DNA from 4 places in the Bradyrhizobium sp. BWA-3-5 genome. Region 4 is predicted to be linked to each of the others. Evidence: predicted binding sites of a transcription regulator. Region 4 holds the regulator's gene; each other region holds the start of a gene.
The links. Region 4 encodes LexA, which represses DNA repair genes until DNA is damaged. Its sites were predicted from a motif close to TGTTCNNNNTGTGTTCNG; they were not measured.
Positions count from the first base shown of each region.

Region 1: the regulator LexA is predicted to act here: its motif matches at 2,457-2,474, upstream of recA (recombinase RecA).
Region 2: the regulator LexA is predicted to act here: its motif matches at 2,142-2,159, upstream of RX331_RS36175 (DNA recombination protein RmuC).
Region 3: the regulator LexA is predicted to act here: its motif matches at 1,690-1,707, upstream of RX331_RS00850 (YifB family Mg chelatase-like AAA ATPase).

Region 1 covers NZ_CP136626.1:2,884,716-2,888,897, reverse strand. Annotated here, with positions in the region: gene gcvP (aminomethyl-transferring glycine dehydrogenase) at 1-47, shown strand, start outside; gene RX331_RS13760 (hypothetical protein) at 149-1,132, opposite strand; gene recA (recombinase RecA) at 1,262-2,353, opposite strand; gene RX331_RS13750 (hypothetical protein) at 3,182-3,307, shown strand; gene RX331_RS13745 (hypothetical protein) at 3,448-3,654, shown strand.
Region 2 covers NZ_CP136626.1:7,529,200-7,533,381, forward strand. Annotated here, with positions in the region: gene truA (tRNA pseudouridine(38-40) synthase TruA) at 1-220, opposite strand, end outside; gene fmt (methionyl-tRNA formyltransferase) at 372-1,304, opposite strand; gene def (peptide deformylase) at 1,481-2,008, opposite strand; gene RX331_RS36175 (DNA recombination protein RmuC) at 2,192-3,400, shown strand; partial or broken gene RX331_RS36180 (GIY-YIG nuclease family protein) at 3,502-3,800, shown strand; gene RX331_RS36185 (AmpG family muropeptide MFS transporter) at 3,990-4,182, shown strand, end outside.
Region 3 covers NZ_CP136626.1:181,346-185,527, reverse strand. Annotated here, with positions in the region: gene RX331_RS00850 (YifB family Mg chelatase-like AAA ATPase) at 101-1,639, opposite strand; gene RX331_RS00845 (hypothetical protein) at 1,796-1,978, opposite strand; gene RX331_RS00840 (MBL fold metallo-hydrolase) at 2,246-3,217, opposite strand; gene RX331_RS00835 (hypothetical protein) at 3,492-4,182, opposite strand, start outside.
Region 4 covers NZ_CP136626.1:3,716,745-3,720,926, forward strand. Annotated here, with positions in the region: gene RX331_RS17930 (ComEC/Rec2 family competence protein) at 1-880, shown strand, start outside; gene RX331_RS17935 (hypothetical protein) at 888-1,058, opposite strand; gene RX331_RS17940 (hypothetical protein) at 1,196-1,618, opposite strand; gene lexA (transcriptional repressor LexA) at 1,880-2,581, opposite strand; gene glp (gephyrin-like molybdotransferase Glp) at 2,784-3,995, opposite strand; gene RX331_RS17955 (HAD family phosphatase) at 4,008-4,182, opposite strand, start outside.

The DNA of each region.
Region 1 (4,182 bases), 830 kb from region 4:
TGTGCTCGTGCCCGCCGGTCGCGGACTACGCGCAGGCCGCGGAGTGAGGTCCTTGTAGGATGGGTAGAGCGAAGCGAAACCCATCGCTTCTATCGCCGCGTGATATCGCCCGATGATGGGTTTCGCCGCGCTCTACCCATCCTACGCGCTACGGCACGAGCAGGACGGGGTCCCAGCGCCAAAGCTTCTCATTGGTCAAATGCGTGCCGCCCCACCAGCGGTCGATCGGGTTGTGGCGGGAAAAATCCTCCTTGTGGGCGAGCACCGCCTTGCCGAATTCGGTGATCGAGAGCCGGCTGCGCAGATACGCCGCATGCCGGTCGCGCAAATTTTCGCGGTCGAGCGTGCGCAGCTCCTCGTCGAGGCCCGCCACCGCGGGACGTGGGCCGAACGCAAGCCCATCCAGCAGATAACCGTATTCCCACTCGCCGAAGATGCGCGTCTGTCGCAGCTGGCGGAGATGGAAGAGCGCATTCGTGAGCCGGTATCCTCGCGCGATCAACTCGAGCATCCGCATTTCCGAGGCGCCGAGCCCTGTTGAGCTTGATGGCAGCTCATTGAGCAGATCGAGCAAGACAGGTTTGAGCAGCGGGAGCGCGCTCAAATCCTTGCTGAGCAGATCGAAACAGGCAGCGGGCGTAGGCGATCGCCAAGCCTGCCAAGCCGCGCTCGCCGTCGCCAACTCCGCTTCCGTGACATCGACGGCCGGCGGGTCCCACCGGCCGAATTTCTCAAGCCCGACCATCTCCAGATCGACGAGACGCAGCTTCAGCCTGTCAACGGTTTCCGCATAAGCGTGGAAGTAATCAAGCAGCCAGATCAGTTTCAGCTGCGCTTTCGGCTGCACGTCGAACCATAATTCGACGGCTTCGTATTGTTGGCAGAACTCGGCAAGGCTGAGATCGCGGTGCTTCCTATTTGCGCTCTGCTTCCATTGGCCGCCACCCCAGTCCGACCAGTGTGCGCCTCCGGCGTGGTTTGCGGTGCGGGGACCAAGATACGTTGCGAGTTGTTCCGCCGAGGGCTGCGGCCCCCAGGCGAAATCGAAGAATGCCAAGTCCAACACAAGGTCGCCGTAGCCACTCCTCATGAAGTCCGGCGTCATCCAGCCGGTCAGGATCAGAGGCTTCATCACACCCACCTACAACTGACAAACAAACGGCTCAAAAACAAAAACGGGCGCTGCGAACGTCGGCAACTCAACGTCCGCAGCGCCCGTCTGTTACGCTTCAGGCCTTAACCCCTGAAGCGATTCTCAAATTTATTCTTCTTCGCCGGGCTCCTCGCCGTCGGCATCGCGCTCTGCGGGACCAGCCAAAATCTGCTCGGCGATCAGGCCCGAGTTCTGGCGGATCGCCATCTCGATCTTGGCGGTCATGTCGGGGTTGGCCTTGAGGAAGGCTTTTGCGTTCTCGCGCCCCTGCCCGAGCCGCTGGCTGTCATAGGAGAACCAGGCGCCGGACTTTTCGACGAGGCCGGCCTTGACGCCGAGGTCGAGGATCTCGCCCATCTTGGAGACGCCCTCGCCATACATGATGTCGAACTCGACCTGCTTGAAGGGCGGCGCCAGCTTGTTCTTCACCACCTTGACGCGGGTGGTGTTGCCGACCACCTCGTCGCGCTCCTTGATCGCGCCGATGCGGCGGATGTCGAGGCGGACGGAAGCGTAAAATTTCAGCGCGTTGCCGCCGGTGGTGGTTTCCGGCGAGCCGTACATCACGCCGATCTTCATGCGGATCTGGTTGATGAAGATCACCATGGTGTTGGACTTGTTGATCGAGGCCGTGAGCTTGCGCAGCGCCTGGCTCATCAACCTCGCCTGGAGGCCGGGCAGCGCATCGCCCATCTCGCCCTCGAGCTCAGCCTTCGGCACCAGCGCCGCGACCGAATCGACCACCAGCACGTCGATCGCACCGGAGCGCACCAGCGTGTCGCAGATTTCCAGCGCCTGCTCGCCGGTGTCAGGCTGCGAGATCAAGAGCTCGTCGATGTTGACGCCGAGCTTGCGGGCATAGACCGGGTCGAGCGCGTGTTCGGCGTCGATGAAGGCGCAGATGCCGCCCTTGCGCTGTCCCTCGGCCACGCAATGCAGCGCCAGCGTGGTCTTGCCCGACGATTCCGGTCCGTAGATCTCGACTACCCGCCCCTTCGGCAGGCCGCCGACGCCGAGCGCGATGTCGAGCCCAAGCGAGCCGGTCGAGACCGTCTCGACATCCATCGAACGGTCGTTCTTGCCCAGCTTCATCACCGAGCCCTTGCCGAACTGGCGCTCGATCTGGGAGAGCGCGGCAGACAGGGCCTTGGTCTTATCCATGGAGGATCCTTCAACGATACGCAGGGCAGTGGCGGACATCTTTACGTGCTCCTTATGGCGGGGATTCGCGAGCGGGACAAACGGCGGCGAGAAGCTTTTTGGTTCGATTTCGTGTGGGAATCTTCGTACCACGTTTGTTCTATGTTCGCAATATGTTCTTTCCGCAGAACGGCACTTATCCCTGCTACGCGCCCCCTTCCCCAATTCAAGGTTGCGGATTTCCTAACCTCAATCCGGTCGCAGGGCGCTATTTCGAAACCACTAGAGCCAGTCGGCAATGAGGACCCTTAGCCGCCGGAAAGACTCGGGCGACCAGACGTGGAAGCAATCCTCACAAACGTAAAACGGTTCTCCATCGGGGTTCGGACGTTCCTTGCCGCAATAGTTGCCACGCAGGCTGAAACGGGCTGCGGGATGCCCCAATCAGGCGGCATCCGCCCTCCCCAGCTACGCAATCATACGGAAGTGACCCGGCCGGCAGGCTCTGCTTAGTCGAACGAATGGGTCGTCACATCCTTTTCAAATGCCCTCAACTGGGCACGAATGTTCAGCATTGGCTTCCGGAAACCTCCCCGAAGGACGAGCCGAACGCCTATGTGTCGGTCGTCTGCCTCGCCTGCACCCGGCTCCATTTCATCCACAAGGAAACCGGCAAGCTTCTCGGCAAGGAGTGATGCCAGGCCGGTCCCCCGGCCGACCCCGCCCCTTGCACGGCCGCCACAAAGTTCACTTTTGTACTTTTCCTCCCGGAACGGATTCCGCCGCAGCGCGTAGTCGGAGCGGGTGCGGCAGGTAGTGACGGGGAACCATATTGTGCCGGGTAAAAAATATCTCTCTGAACAAGCCGCGACTTTCCTGAAGTTTGCAATGGCCACCACGAATCCGGATGTCGCCGCCGGCTTTCTCGACAAGGCCGCCGACCTTTCCGCCAGGAGTGAAGAGGCGCCGGACGCCAGCCCCCGGCCGCCTGATGTAGAGCAGCCGGATGGCTAGCTCTCGCGATGAGGCCGCCACAGCGCGGCCTCATCGTTTTTCCGGACGTCATCTCCAAGCTGAAGTGCAGCTCGCGCATCGCTTACAATTTTAGGCATGCTTGCGGTTTCGTCTGAACCGTCCGTCAAGTGGGCGACTTTATGCTTGGCACCATGCACACACAGTTCGCCTTGCCCCATCAAACCCTGCCGACGCTTCAACAGCTTGGCGCCCGTTTCCTCACCCGGCCCTTCAGCCTCAGCCGCAACCCCGACCCCTCGCGGGTGCCGCAGCCGATCCGCGGCCCGGATACGCCGTCGCGAACCCATATACCGCCGCGGCAGCCCTATCCCGCGCGTCAGGAATAGCGCGTCCGGCGGCAAGCCTCCGCCCGTGCGGCATGCCTGGCAGACCGGCGGCCGGGACGAGCGTCCCCGCGGCGACGCCGCGGCGCGCAAGCCCCAACGACCCCGCCACATGGGGCTATGCAGCGAGGTCGCCGACGGCGCGGAAATCCAAAGACCGCCCCGCCCTTAGCGACCAGATACAGCCTGCCCTAAGCCCCCGTTTCAGGGCCCAAAATCGTCCGCCCGATACGTCGCGTCCCGCGTTGAACCTTTTGGCTGTGGCCCAGACCAAATGCTTGCCTGGGACATTGCATCACTCGGGGAATAGGCCTGCGCCGCCAAGCGATCATATTCCGCTTGTGCGGCGCAGTGTTTTGCCGGGCCCAGCTTCCGATATCGGAATTCAGCCACCCGTACGGGGTTAGACCTGCCGGAGGAACGCAGCGCCACGGCGGGCATTGCTACCGGCTGGAGCCTAGGAAAATTTACGGCCCTGATGGCCGGCCGTGCGGGAATTTCGCCTTTACCTGCCGTCCGCCGCTGCATCCA
Region 2 (4,182 bases), 3.8 Mb from region 4:
GGCCCGGCGGAAACGGTTTTTCGATATCGCAATGCGCGACCTGCCCGAGCGCGTGGACGCCGGCGTCGGTGCGGCCGGAGCCGTGCACGCGCACGTCCTCGCCACAAATCGCCTTCACCGCGGCCTCCAGCGCGCCCTGCACGGTCGGCGCGTTGTCCTGGATCTGCCAGCCGGAGAACGGCGTGCCGTCATATTCGATGGTTAGTTTGTAACGGGGCATTTTTACTCGATGTCATCGTCCGCCACCCGGTCCGGCCTTTGGCCGGCCCGATGACAGGCTCCAGCGGATGATCCAGCACGCCGTGACGTCTCGGTTCAATCTCAAAGGCCGCGGCGTACTGGATACCCCGCCTTCGCGGGGTATGACAGCGTTAAGAGAGGCGCGCACCGGCCTTCAACGGCGTGCCGCGCAGGAAGTCGGCGGCCTTCATCCGGGCCTTGCCTTCGCGTTGCAGCTCCAGAATCCGGATGGCGCCCTCGGCGCAGGCAATGGTCAAGTTATCATCGAGCACTTCGCCCGACGTGCCAGAGCCTTTTGCCGGCTCGCATCGCAAAACCTTGATCCGCGCCGGCTCACCGTCGCCTGCGATCTCGCACCAGGCGCCGGGAAACGGCGACAGGCCGTGAATGTGCCTGAGCACCTCGCGCGCCGGCCGCTTCCAGTCGATCCGCGCCTCGGCCTTCTCGATCTTGGCAGCATAAGTGACGCCGTCCTCGCTTTGTTTGGTGAGCTGCAAGCCGCCGCGCTCCAGCCCGCCCATCGCGCGCACCATCAGGTCGGCGCCGAGCGGCGCCAGCGCATCGTGCAGATCGGCCGCGGTCATGGCGTCCGTAATCGGCAGCCGCTCGGCCATCGCGACGTCGCCGGTATCGAGGCCGACGTCCATCTTCATCACCATCACGCCGCTCTCGGCATCGCCGGCCATGATGGCACGGTTGATCGGCGCGGCGCCGCGCCAGCGCGGCAACAGCGAAGCGTGCAGATTGAAACAGCCGTAGCGCGGCGCATCGAGAATGGCCTGCGGCAGGATCATGCCGTAGGCGACCACGACAGCCGCGTCCGCATTATGGGCGCGGAATTCGGCGAGCGCTTCTGATGTCTTCAGCGTCGCTGGCGTCAGCACGGGAATGCCGAGCCGCCGCGCCTCCTGCTCGACCGGCGTCGGCTGCAACTTCATGCCTCGCCCGGCCGGTTTTGGCGCGCGGGTATAGACGGCCACGATCTCATGGCCATGGGCCACCAGTTCGAGCAGCGTCGGCACGGAAAAATCGGGCGTGCCCATGAAGATGAGACGAAGCGGCATGAGGTGGAATTCCCAAGACGATTTGATACTCCGTCATGCCCGGGCATAGTAGTCTGCCTTGCGCAGACTACGTACACTTGTCTGCGCTCCCGGGCATCCACGTCTTTCTTCCTCGCGGTCCCAAAGACGTGGATGGCCGGGACGAGCCCGGCCATGACGGCTGAGGCAGGGCAGACCTACCCCGTCGCGCGCTTGGCGGCCTTGGTGAACTTCTTCATCACGCGGTCGCGTTTCAGCTTCGACAGATAGTCGACGAACAGCACACCATTGAGGTGGTCGATCTCGTGCTGGATGCAGGTGGCGAACAGCCCGTCGGCGTCTTCCTCGTGCACCTTGCCGTCGAGATCGGTGAAGCGGATGCGCACCCGCGCCGGGCGCTCGACCTCCTCGTAATATTCGGGAATCGAGAGGCAGCCTTCCTCATAGACGGACAGTTCCTCGGACGCGGAAAGGATCTCCGGATTGATGAACACCCGCGGCTTCGGATTGGTCTCGCCATTCTCGTCCTTCTTGGCGAGGTCCATGGTGATCAGCCGCAGCGGCTGCGCGACCTGGATCGCCGCCAGCCCGATGCCGGGCGCATCGTACATGGTCTCGAACATGTCGTCGGCGAGCTTGCGGATCTCCGTCGTCACCTTCTCGACGGGCTTGGAGACGAGCCGGAGCTGCTTGTCCGGCAGGATGATGATTTCTCTGATGGCCATGATGTTTCTCTGGCGCGGGATTTAAGCCGCTGATCTGCCGGGGTCAATGCGCGGCGGAACACGTTAAGGCGGCCTTAACCATGATTTTTAAGGCGGCGTTAACCACGAAAATTAAGCGGTCATTTACCATAAATGTTCCCTCTTCGTTCGCGCTCGGCGGCGAATCGGGCTACAAGTTGGGCCATGAACGAAATTCTTCTGGAGGTCGGCGAGCTGCCGATTCACGTTGGCGAGGCGCTGGCCGCCTTTGGCGCGCTCACGCTGGTGCTGCTGCTGGCGATCGCCGTCATCATCGCCCGCTCGGGCCGCCGCGGCGCGGAACTGGCGATGGCGCAGGCGATTCGCGCCGACGAGCTCGAGGAGCGCCTCAGCGAGATGCTGCGGGCGCAGAGCGAATCGACCGGGCGGGTCGATGCGATGGCGCAGGCCCTGTCCGGCCGCCAGGCCGAGATGGCGCGTGCGGTCAACGAGCGGCTGGATTCGGTGACGCACCGGGTCGGGCAGTCGATGGAAGCGACCACGCGCCACACCATGGACAGCCTGCGCGTGCTGCACGAGCGGCTCGGCATCATCGACAACGCCCACAAGAACCTCACTGACCTGACCTCGCAGGTGACGACGCTGCGCGACGTGCTCGCCAACAAGCAGTCGCGCGGCGCCTTTGGCCAAGCCCGGATGGAGGCCATCGTGCAGGATGGCATGCCGCAGGGCTCCTACGAGTTCCAGTACACGCTGTCATCGGGCAAGCGGCCGGATTGCGTGGTGTTCCTGCCCGACCAGCGGCCGCTCTGCATCGACGCCAAATTTCCGCTGGAGGCGATGACCGCGCTGCACGATGCACGCACCGACGAGGAGCGCAAATTCGCCAGCCAGCGCCTGCGCAGCGACGTGATGAAGCATGTCAATGACATCGCCGAGAAATACCTGATCGCCGGCGAGACCCAGGATACCGCGCTGATGTTCGTGCCGTCGGAATCGGTCTATGCGGAAATTCACGACGGCTTTGACGACGTGATCCAGAAGGCCTACCGCGCCCGCGTCGTCCTGGTCTCGCCCTCGCTCCTGATGCTGGCGATCCAGGTGATGCAGCAGATCCTCAAAGACGCGCGCATGCGCGACGCCGCCGACCAGATCCGCACCGAAGTGCTCAACCTCGGCGACGATCTCGGCCGCCTGCGCGACCGCGTGCTGAAACTGCAGAAGCATTTTGGCGACGTCAACGAGGACGTCCGCCAGATCCTGATCTCCGCCGACAAGATCGAAAAGCGCGCGGGCCGGATCGAGGAGCTCGATTTCAGCAAGACCGACGCGCCGGCGGAAGCGCCACGTGTCGTCAAGGGCGCAACGGCCGAGTTATTCCCCGCCCCGCGCAAGCTGCAGGCGGGGGAGTAGTATTTGGCGCGCAGCTTTGTCCACATAACTGGCTGTCATCGCCCGGCCTTGTGCGCACTTGCGCACTAGGACCGGGCGACCCAGTATCCCAGAGGCGTTAGATGAGGGCACGCAGCTACTACGTCTACATTCTGGCCAACCGCATCGGCGGTACACTCTACATCGGCGTTACGAATCATTTGGTACGACGTGTTGGCGAGCATCGCCTTGAGTTGATGAAGGGCTTCACGAAGAAGTATGACGTGCACAAGCTGGTCTATTTCGAGCAATTCGAGGACATCGAGAATGCAATCAGCCGCGAGAAACGGCTGAAGAAATGGAATCGAGCGTGGAAAGTCCGTTGATCGAGGAACTGAATCCCAATTGGGACGACCTCTATCCAAGTATTGCCAGGCCTTGATCTCGTGAACGCAGTAAAGCCCTCCGCTGTCATCCCCCGCGAAGGCGGGGGATCCAGTACTCCGTGACCCTTATTATTGACAACTAATTTCGCGGAGTACTGGATCGTCCGCCTTCGCGGACGATGACAGTCATTGATTGGCGATGAGCGACGACAGCCTTTTGTTACAAAATCTGCTAACACCCCAGCATGACTGCACCCGAATCCACCGTTCCCGAAAAAGCCGCTGCCCCCGCCCCGACCTGGCGCGAGAGCCTTGCCGTGTACCTTCAGCCGCGCGTGCTGGTCGTGCTGATGCTTGGCTTTTCCTCCGGGCTGCCGCTGGCGCTGTCGGGCTCGACGCTCTTGGTGTGGATGCGGGAGTCCGGCGTCGACCTCGGCA
Region 3 (4,182 bases), 3.5 Mb from region 4:
TCTGAATCAACGAAAGAAAGGCAAAGGCTTCGCTTGTTTAATGATGATTCTGCGGCGTGCCGCACAAGCAACCGGCCGTGAATTCGAATGTTGCGGCGCGTTATGCCGCTCGCCGCAAATCCTCGGCGAGTGCGCGATAGGAAAGCGCTTCGGCCAGATGCAGCCGGCCGATCTTTTCTGCGCCGTCGAGATCGGCGAGCGTGCGCGCGACGCGCAATACGCGGTGGTAGCCGCGTGCGGTCAGCTTCATGGTCTCAGTCGCGTCGCGCAGAAGCTTTTGCCCCTGCGCATCTGGTTGCGCGATGGTCTCCAGCAGCGAGGCGGGCGCCTCGGCATTGGTGCGGATGTGCGGCATGCCGGCCGCCGCATAGCGCGCAAGCTGGATGTTGCGGGCGGCGGCGACGCGGGCTGCGACTTCCGCTGATCCTTCGGAAGGCGGCGGCAGGATCAAATCTGCGGCGGTAACCGCCGGGACTTCGATGCGCAGGTCGATGCGATCCATCAGCGGGCCGGAGATGCGCATCTGGTAATCCGCGGTGCAGCGCTCGACCGGCGCGCGCCTGCAGGAATAGCCGGGATCATAGGCCTGGCCGCAGCGGCACGGGTTCATTGCGGCGACCAGCATGAAGCGCGCCGGGTAGGTGACGCGGTGATTGGCGCGAGACACCGATACCTCACCGTTCTCCAGCGGCTGGCGCAGCGAATCCAGCACCCGCGGGTCGAACTCCGGCAGCTCGTCGAGAAACAACACGCCTTGATGCGCCAGCGAAATTTCGCCGGGCCTTGCGCGCAGGCCGCCGCCGGTCAGCGCGGCCATGCTGGCGGAATGATGGGGGCTGCGGAACGGCCGCCGCGCCGTCAATGCGCCGTCGCGGATTTCGCCGGCGACGGAGGCGATCATCGAGACTTCGAGCAGCTCGGAGGGCGACAGCGGCGGCAGGATCGAAGGCAGCCGCGCCGCCAGCATCGACTTGCCGGCGCCGGGCGAGCCGATCATCAACAGATGATGCCCGCCGGCCGCGGCGATCTCCAGCGCGCGTTTTGCACTTTCTTGGCCCTTGATGTCTCTGAGGTCGAGATGCGTCGCCTCATGCTCGTGCACTTTCGGCTGCGGGCGCGACAGCACCTGCGTGCCCTTGAAATGGTTGGCGATCTGGATCAGCGATTTCGCCGCGATGATCTGGATGTCCGGGCTCGCCCACGCCGCTTCCGTCCCGCAGGCGGCCGGGCAGATCAATCCTTCCTCGCGCGCGTTGGCGCCGATCGCGGCCGGCAACACGCCAGCGACAGGCGCGATCGAGCCGTCGAGCCCGAGCTCGCCGAGAACGGTAAAACCGTTCAGCGCATCCGGCGGAATCGCGCCGATCGCCGCCATCAGCCCGAGCGCAATCGGGAGATCATAATGGCTGCCTTCCTTCGGCAGGTCGGCCGGCGCCAGGTTGACCGTGATCCGCCGCGCCGGTAGCGCCAGCCCCGAGGCGATCAGCGCCGAGCGCACCCGCTCGCGTGCCTCTGACACCGCCTTGTCCGGTAGACCCACGATCGCAAATGCCGGCAGTCCTGGCGCGACCTGCACCTGCACGTCGACCGCGCGGGCCTCGATCCCTTCAAAGGCTACCGTAGATACGCGCGCGACCATGCTGCCCCTCGTGACGCAATCGAAGGTAGCGGGGAACCGGGGGCCAAGTCAAGAACAATAGGAGAACATAGGCGCAAGGAACCGTCCGGCGGCTCGGCACCGGCCTGCCGGCACAACCACGGATCGTTGATGCAGTCCTGTCAGCGCTGACCGTGTTCAGCGCTCCGATCGCATGTACGGACTGTTTTCCGAAATTTGTTTCAGCCCCGGATCGTCGGCGAGACTGCGTACTTCCTGCATCTCCGCCGACCTCGTGTTCTGCGTATCCCGCTGCAAGCTCCAGATTCCGAGCCCCACGATGAGCATGCCAGCGCCAATGGCTATGAAGTCTTTGGTCATTTGCTGGGCCTCCATACTGGCTGCCAAGCGGTCGAGACGGCTCGCTGTTTCGGTTTGGGCGCCTGCCGGTCCTGCGCCCTGACGCTCGTGTTGCCTTCGCGGCGAGTCTCACGGTGTTTCCCTCGCCTAAAGGAAAACCAATTCCGGTCATCGGCGATCGCTTCTACGGTACGCCCTTTCAACGCTCGACGCAGCCTGCAAGCCGCGCGCATGACGGCATCGTGATGATCCGGAGCCGGCCTGGGCGCCGGCCCCGGACGCTTTACCTCACAGCTCCATCTTCATCGGCTCGGGATAATAATGGAATCCATCGCCGGCCTTGGCGACGTGGCCGTAGCCCGGCCAGGCGAAGTGATAGGACATGACCGGGGTCTTGTTGGCTGCGATCGTGTCGAGCAGTTTTACCCGGCTCGCTGCTGCCTGTTTCGGGTCGGTGTCGTAGGAAAATTCCATCCGCGGTTTTTCAAGCAACAGAATGGCGTGGTGCGTGAGATCTCCGAGGAAGGCGAAGGACTTGCCGGATGACGTCACCATGAAGATGGTGTGTCCGACGGTGTGGCCGGGCGCCGCGATCGCCTGCACGCCGGGCAGGAATTCCTGGCCGTCCTTGATGAACACGATGCGATCGCGCACCGGCATCAAATTCTTGCGGGCGTGTATCACGAAATCCTTCAAGGGACTGCCGAGCTTGCCTTCATCAGTCCAGAAATCGAAGTCGCTCTGGGTGATGTAATATTGCGCGTTCGGGAATAACGGCTTGTCGTCGGCGCCGACGATGCCGCCGATATGATCGATATGGGCGTGCGACAGCACCACGGCGTCGATATCGCCCGGCTTGATCCCGGCTTCCGCCATGCTCTTCTGCTGGCGGCCCGTGGTCGGCCCGAACAATTTCGATGTGCCCATGCCGGTGTCGAACAGGATCAGCTTGTCGCCGTTGTTCACGATCGGCGAGTTCTGCTCGAGCACGACGTTGTCGGGATCGAGGAAGTTGTCGGAGAGCATCTTCCGCACTTCTTCATCGGGTACGCCAATGAAGGTGCCTTTGGGCGGGCCGAGCGGCAGCGTGCCGTCGGAGACGATAGTCACTTCGGCGTCGCCGAGAATGAAGCGGTGCCAGTAGGGCGTCTGCGTGCCTAGTTTTGGCGCTTTCGCCAGCGCGCTGCCGCCGAGCATCGTTGAGGCGCCCAATCCGGCGCCGAGCGCAAGCAAAGACCGTCGCGAAAGATTCGTCGTCATGCCTCTTCCTCCACTAATTTTATGTATTGCAGTTTATGCCCGGACAGATTCATCCGCGGCTACAGGCTGCGCCCGCCTGCCGAAATTGGCAAGTGGGAGGAGAGGGCGCGGCAGGGATGTGAAAATGCAATGACGCCGTGCGGCGTTTCACGGCGCGCTTGGTCTCGATGGTATGCCAGATTCGCCGGCCGTGTGACGACGACGAGTACTTCGCATAGTCCCGCGGAGCTTATCGCATTGAGGCATCACTGCCGGACCGGATGATCATCGACAGTTACCAATCGTAGTCGTCGTACATCCACTCCCTGGGGTATCGCGACCGCGATCGTGGTTGTGGTCGTGACCGCTCCGGCCTGCGTACGCTTGCAGCAGCCGGCTGCGTCGCAGGCGCGGACGCTCTCGGCGGGTTCGGCTCGGAAGCCTTGGCCAGCGCGCGCTTCATCTCCTCCTGGCTCGTCTTGAGCTCCGTAATGGCCTTTGCGTTGTCGTTGGCCATTTGCTGCTGGTTCGCCTTGAGCTGTTCGATGTTGCGCTCGAGATCCGCAAGGTTGCGCGAGATGGTCTGCAGGAGCTGGGCCTGATCGGCAGGCGCTGCGGCCGCTGGCGGCGAGGCCTCTTGCGGCGGCGCTGCCTGCGCCAGGACGGGCGCTTGCGGCGGGGATGGTGCTTGCGGTGGTGAGGCTTGTTGTGCCGCGTCTTGTGATGCCGAGGCTTGTGGCGGTGCAGGCTCCGCCGCGGCCACCTGAACGAACGATGGCGCAGCCTGTTGAGGTGATGGCCGGTCTTCCGGCGGCGATGAGGATGACGATGAAGCGAGCTGGGGCTGAGTCCCATCGTCAGAGGCTAGCTGCCAAACCAGGGCAGCGACAACGACGCACGCCGCCAGCGCCAGGCCAAAGATGATCTGCAGCGAGGGCTTTCCCGACGGCGATGGCTGGACAGGTAAGATCGCGGGCAATTGCGTT
Region 4 (4,182 bases):
GGTGACGCCCTATGGCGTGATCGCCAACCTCGCGGCGATGCCGGTGGTGTCGGCGGTCGTGATGCCGGCGGGCCTGCTCGGCCTCGTCGCCATGCCGTTCGGCTTCGATGGGCTGTTCTGGGCGATCATGGGTTTTGGCATCGACTGGATGATTGCGGTCACGCAATGGGTCGCGGCATTGCCCGGCGCGGTTGGCCGCATTCCGGCCTTCGGCATCGGCCCGCTGATCGCGGCGAGTATTGGCATCATCCTGCTCGGCCTGCTGCGCACGCCGCTGCGCTGGTCGGGCGCCGCGCTGGTGGTGCTGGCGGCGATGTGGGCGGCGCGGGTGACGCCACCGGATATTCTGATCTCTGCGGACGGCCGCCATGTCGGCGTCCGCGGCCAGGACGGCCGGCTGCATCTGATGCACGCGGTGAAGGGCTCGAAGGATACGTTCCTGCTGAAGGAGTGGCTGGCGGCGGATGCCGATGCGCGCAACGCAACCGATGCCACGCTCACCTCAGGCGTGTCCTGCGACGACCTCGGCTGCGTGGTGCCGTCTGCGGGCGGCCCGCTGGTCGCGCAGGCGTTCAGGCCGGAAGCGTTTGCGGATGATTGCGAGCGCACGGCGCTGATCGTGACGCTGCGGCAGGCGCCGGCCGCCTGCAGCGCTTCCGTGATCGACGGCGAGCGATTGCGGCGCCAGGGCGCGATGGCGCTAGGGCGAGGCAGGGAAGGCTTTGTCGTCGAGGCGGTCAAGCCGCGCGGGATCGACCGGCCGTGGTCGCCGGCCGTAGCTGAGGAGCGCGAGCCGGACGCCACCGTGCTGGCGCCGCGCGTGCCGGCGCGGGCCGTCGATGCGACGCCGGCCGAGGCGGACCTTCAGGCGGAAGAATAAATTGAGTTCAGCGATCGTCGTGCGGAGGAGCGACCGGTATCTCGAACGCGCCGAGGTGAAACTCCTCCGGCGCGTCAGGCTGCGAAGGCAGGTTGACCAACGTGAACGAGGCGTCGGGGAATTGCTGCCAGATCGCGAGATCGTCCGCGGTGACGGTGAGCCAGCCATAGCGGAACATGTACCGCCCCGGTGCAGTGACGCGTCCGGCTCTTTGCCATGTAATCTTGTTGACCACCGACTGCCCTCGGCGCCGATTTTCCAGGCAATATATCACGTAATCCGCCGGTTTGAACCGGCGGATTACATGCGCGGCGTTTAGCCGGTCACGATAGAAGCGGCCGGAGGCGCTTCGACGGCTTTCGGGGCGCGCTCGCCGCCGGTCTGGACCACCGGCAATTGCAGCACGGTCGCCCGCTGGCCTTCGCAAAGCTGCGTCACCAGCACATGGCTGCCATCGGGAAATTCGATCGCGTCATGGTGACGGTCGGCCACTTCGGGCTCGATCTGATTGAACTTGCCGACCCGCCACTCGGTGGTTCGCGTCCAGATCCAGCGGTTATCGTATCTGACGTCCTCGGCGAACGCCAGTTCGGTGCCGGGAAGCATGCAGACCGCCACTGCTGGTTCGCGCTCTGACGCAAAGCCGCGGGTCGAAGTACCGCGGAAGGTTGTGGTAACAAGCGTCTCGCCGACCCGGGCAGGGCGCGTCGCCACGGCGTGCAGGCTATAGTCACACATCGGATGGCTCCCTCGTTTGAGATAGCTGACCCGTGTCTGGAAGGAGGCACAGGCCTCTATCGCAGTGGATTTTATCGCAAGTGGACTTGGCAGAAGCTTTTCTTGGTTCGGGACAAATTCTGCGACTGGCCTGACTGCGATCAAAATCACAAGCGCGATAACGGGGCTTTGTTCCTTCACGCAGCAAAAAACCCCGGCCGATGGCCGGGGCTGGATGTCGTTGTCGTCATGTACGCCAACCGACAGACCAATATTTAAAGATCAGTATTTGCGGTACAGCCCGATCAGCTTGCCCTGGATTCGGACCCGGTTGGGCGGCAGGATGCGGACTTCATAGGCGGCGTTGGCCGGCTCGAGCGCGATCGAGGCGCCGCGGCGGCGGAAACGCTTTAGCGTGGCTTCCTCCTCGTCGATCAGCGCCACCACGATATCGCCGGTGTCGGCGGTCTCGTTGCGCTGGATCAGCGCCATGTCGCCGTCGAGAATGCCGGCATCGACCATGGAATCGCCGCGCACTTCGAGCGCGTAATGTTCGCCGGAGCCGAGCATGTCAGGCGGCACGCTGATCGTATGGCTGCGGGTCTGCAGCGCCTCGATCGGCGTGCCGGCGGCGATCCGGCCCATCACGGGCACGGCGACCGGACGATTGCCGTCGTCCTCGGCAACAGGCGGGCTTGAGGTGCGCTTGCCGAGCGTGCCTTCAATAACGCTTGGCGTGAAGCCGCGGCGGCCGTTGCCGGCTGTCGCAAGCTCCGGCAGCTTGATGACTTCGATGGCGCGGGCGCGGTTGGGCAGGCGGCGGATGAAGCCGCGCTCCTCCAGCGCCGTAATCAGGCGGTGGATTCCGGACTTCGAGCGCAGGTCGAGCGCGTCCTTCATCTCGTCGAAGGAGGGCGGCACGCCGGCCTCTTTCAGCCGTTCATTGATGAAACGCAGTAGCTCATACTGTTTGCGCGTAAGCATCGCGAGCAATCCCCCGGTTTGGTATCGTCGTTCGGTCTCGAATTTCAGCGCCCAGATCGCCGGAGTCCCCAAACTCCCAACCAGAGACACTAGCGCTCGAAACAAATCATGAACGGACACTATATGTTCGATATGTGTTCCGCAACCACTTAATTTCAGGTGAACGCATTGGCGATAGCGGCCGGATGCGCCGTTCGGCGCGTCATTCCGGCAGGCGCAGAAGCTCGCAACGCGACCCCTTCACGGCGGCCGGCGCGAATGGCGGACGTATCACAAGTGCCCGTGCCGCAGCGAGATTCCCGAGCAGTGAGGAGTCCTGGTGGGTGACCGGCACGGCCGTCAGCGTGCCGTCCTCGTGCTCTTCCAGGCGGGCGCGAAGATAATCTTCGCGCTGGTCGTTGGCGGCGAGGTCGCGGCCCAAAACGGCGCCTTCCCTGACGTGATGGACGTGGTCGCGGCCCGATAAAGCGCGAATCAGCGGCACCAGGAACAGGAATCCGCAGACATAGGAAGAGACGGGATTGCCGGGCAGGCCGATCACCCGCATCGAGCCGAGCCTGCCATGCATCATCGGCTTGCCCGGCCGCATCGCGATCCGCCAAAAGGCCATGGTCGTCCCTTCGGCTTCGAGCGACTGCTTGACGAGGTCATGGTCCCCGACGGACGCCCCGCCCATGGTAATCAGGACATCCGCGTTGGACTCGTTGGCACGGCGGATACCTTCCGTGGTGGCGGCAACGGTGTCGGCGGCCAGGCCGAGATCGACGACCTCGGCGCCCTCCGCCCGCGCCAGCGCGCGCAAGCCATAGCCGTTGGAGTAGACGATCTGGCCGGGGCCGGGGATCGTGCCGGGCATGACCAACTCGTCGCCTGTGCCCAGCACGGCCACTTTCGGGCGGCGGTGCACGGCGACTTCCGGATAGTTCATGCCGGCGGCGAGCGACAGGTCGCGGTCGGAGAGGCGGCGCCCGCGCTTCAGCAGCACGTCACCCTCACGGAAATCGACGCCGGCGGCGCGGATATGCCGCCCGGGGACGGCGGCTTCGGTGATGGTGATATGATCGCCGTCGACAGCCGTGTCTTCCTGGATGATGACGGCGTCGGCGCCGTCTGGGATGACGCCGCCGGTGAAAATTCGCACCGCTTCGCCGCGGCCGACCTTCCGTTCGAACGGGCGGCCAGCGGCGACCTCGCCGATCACTTTGAGCCGGGCGGAGAGATCGGCGGCATCCGTTGCGCGCACCGCATAGCCGTCCATCGCCGACATCGCCTCAGGCGGCTGGGTCCGCCGCGCCGCGACGTCGCGCGCCAGCACGCGGTGATGGGCGGCGTCCAGCGCGACCATTTCCTCGGGCAGGGGATCGGCGCCATCAAGGATCGCGGACAATGCATCGGCAACCGGCATCAAGGCCACGGGCAGACCTCCCTAAATTCCAAGTGCGGTCAGTGCCCTTGCCACGTCATCCGTCGATGTCACGTGGATGGCAGAAAGGCCGCGCGCCCGCGCGCCTTCGATATTGGCGGCTGAATCGTCGAAGAACAGGATCCGCGAGGCCGGCACGCCGATCGCTTTTATCACATGATCATAGGCTTCGGCGTCG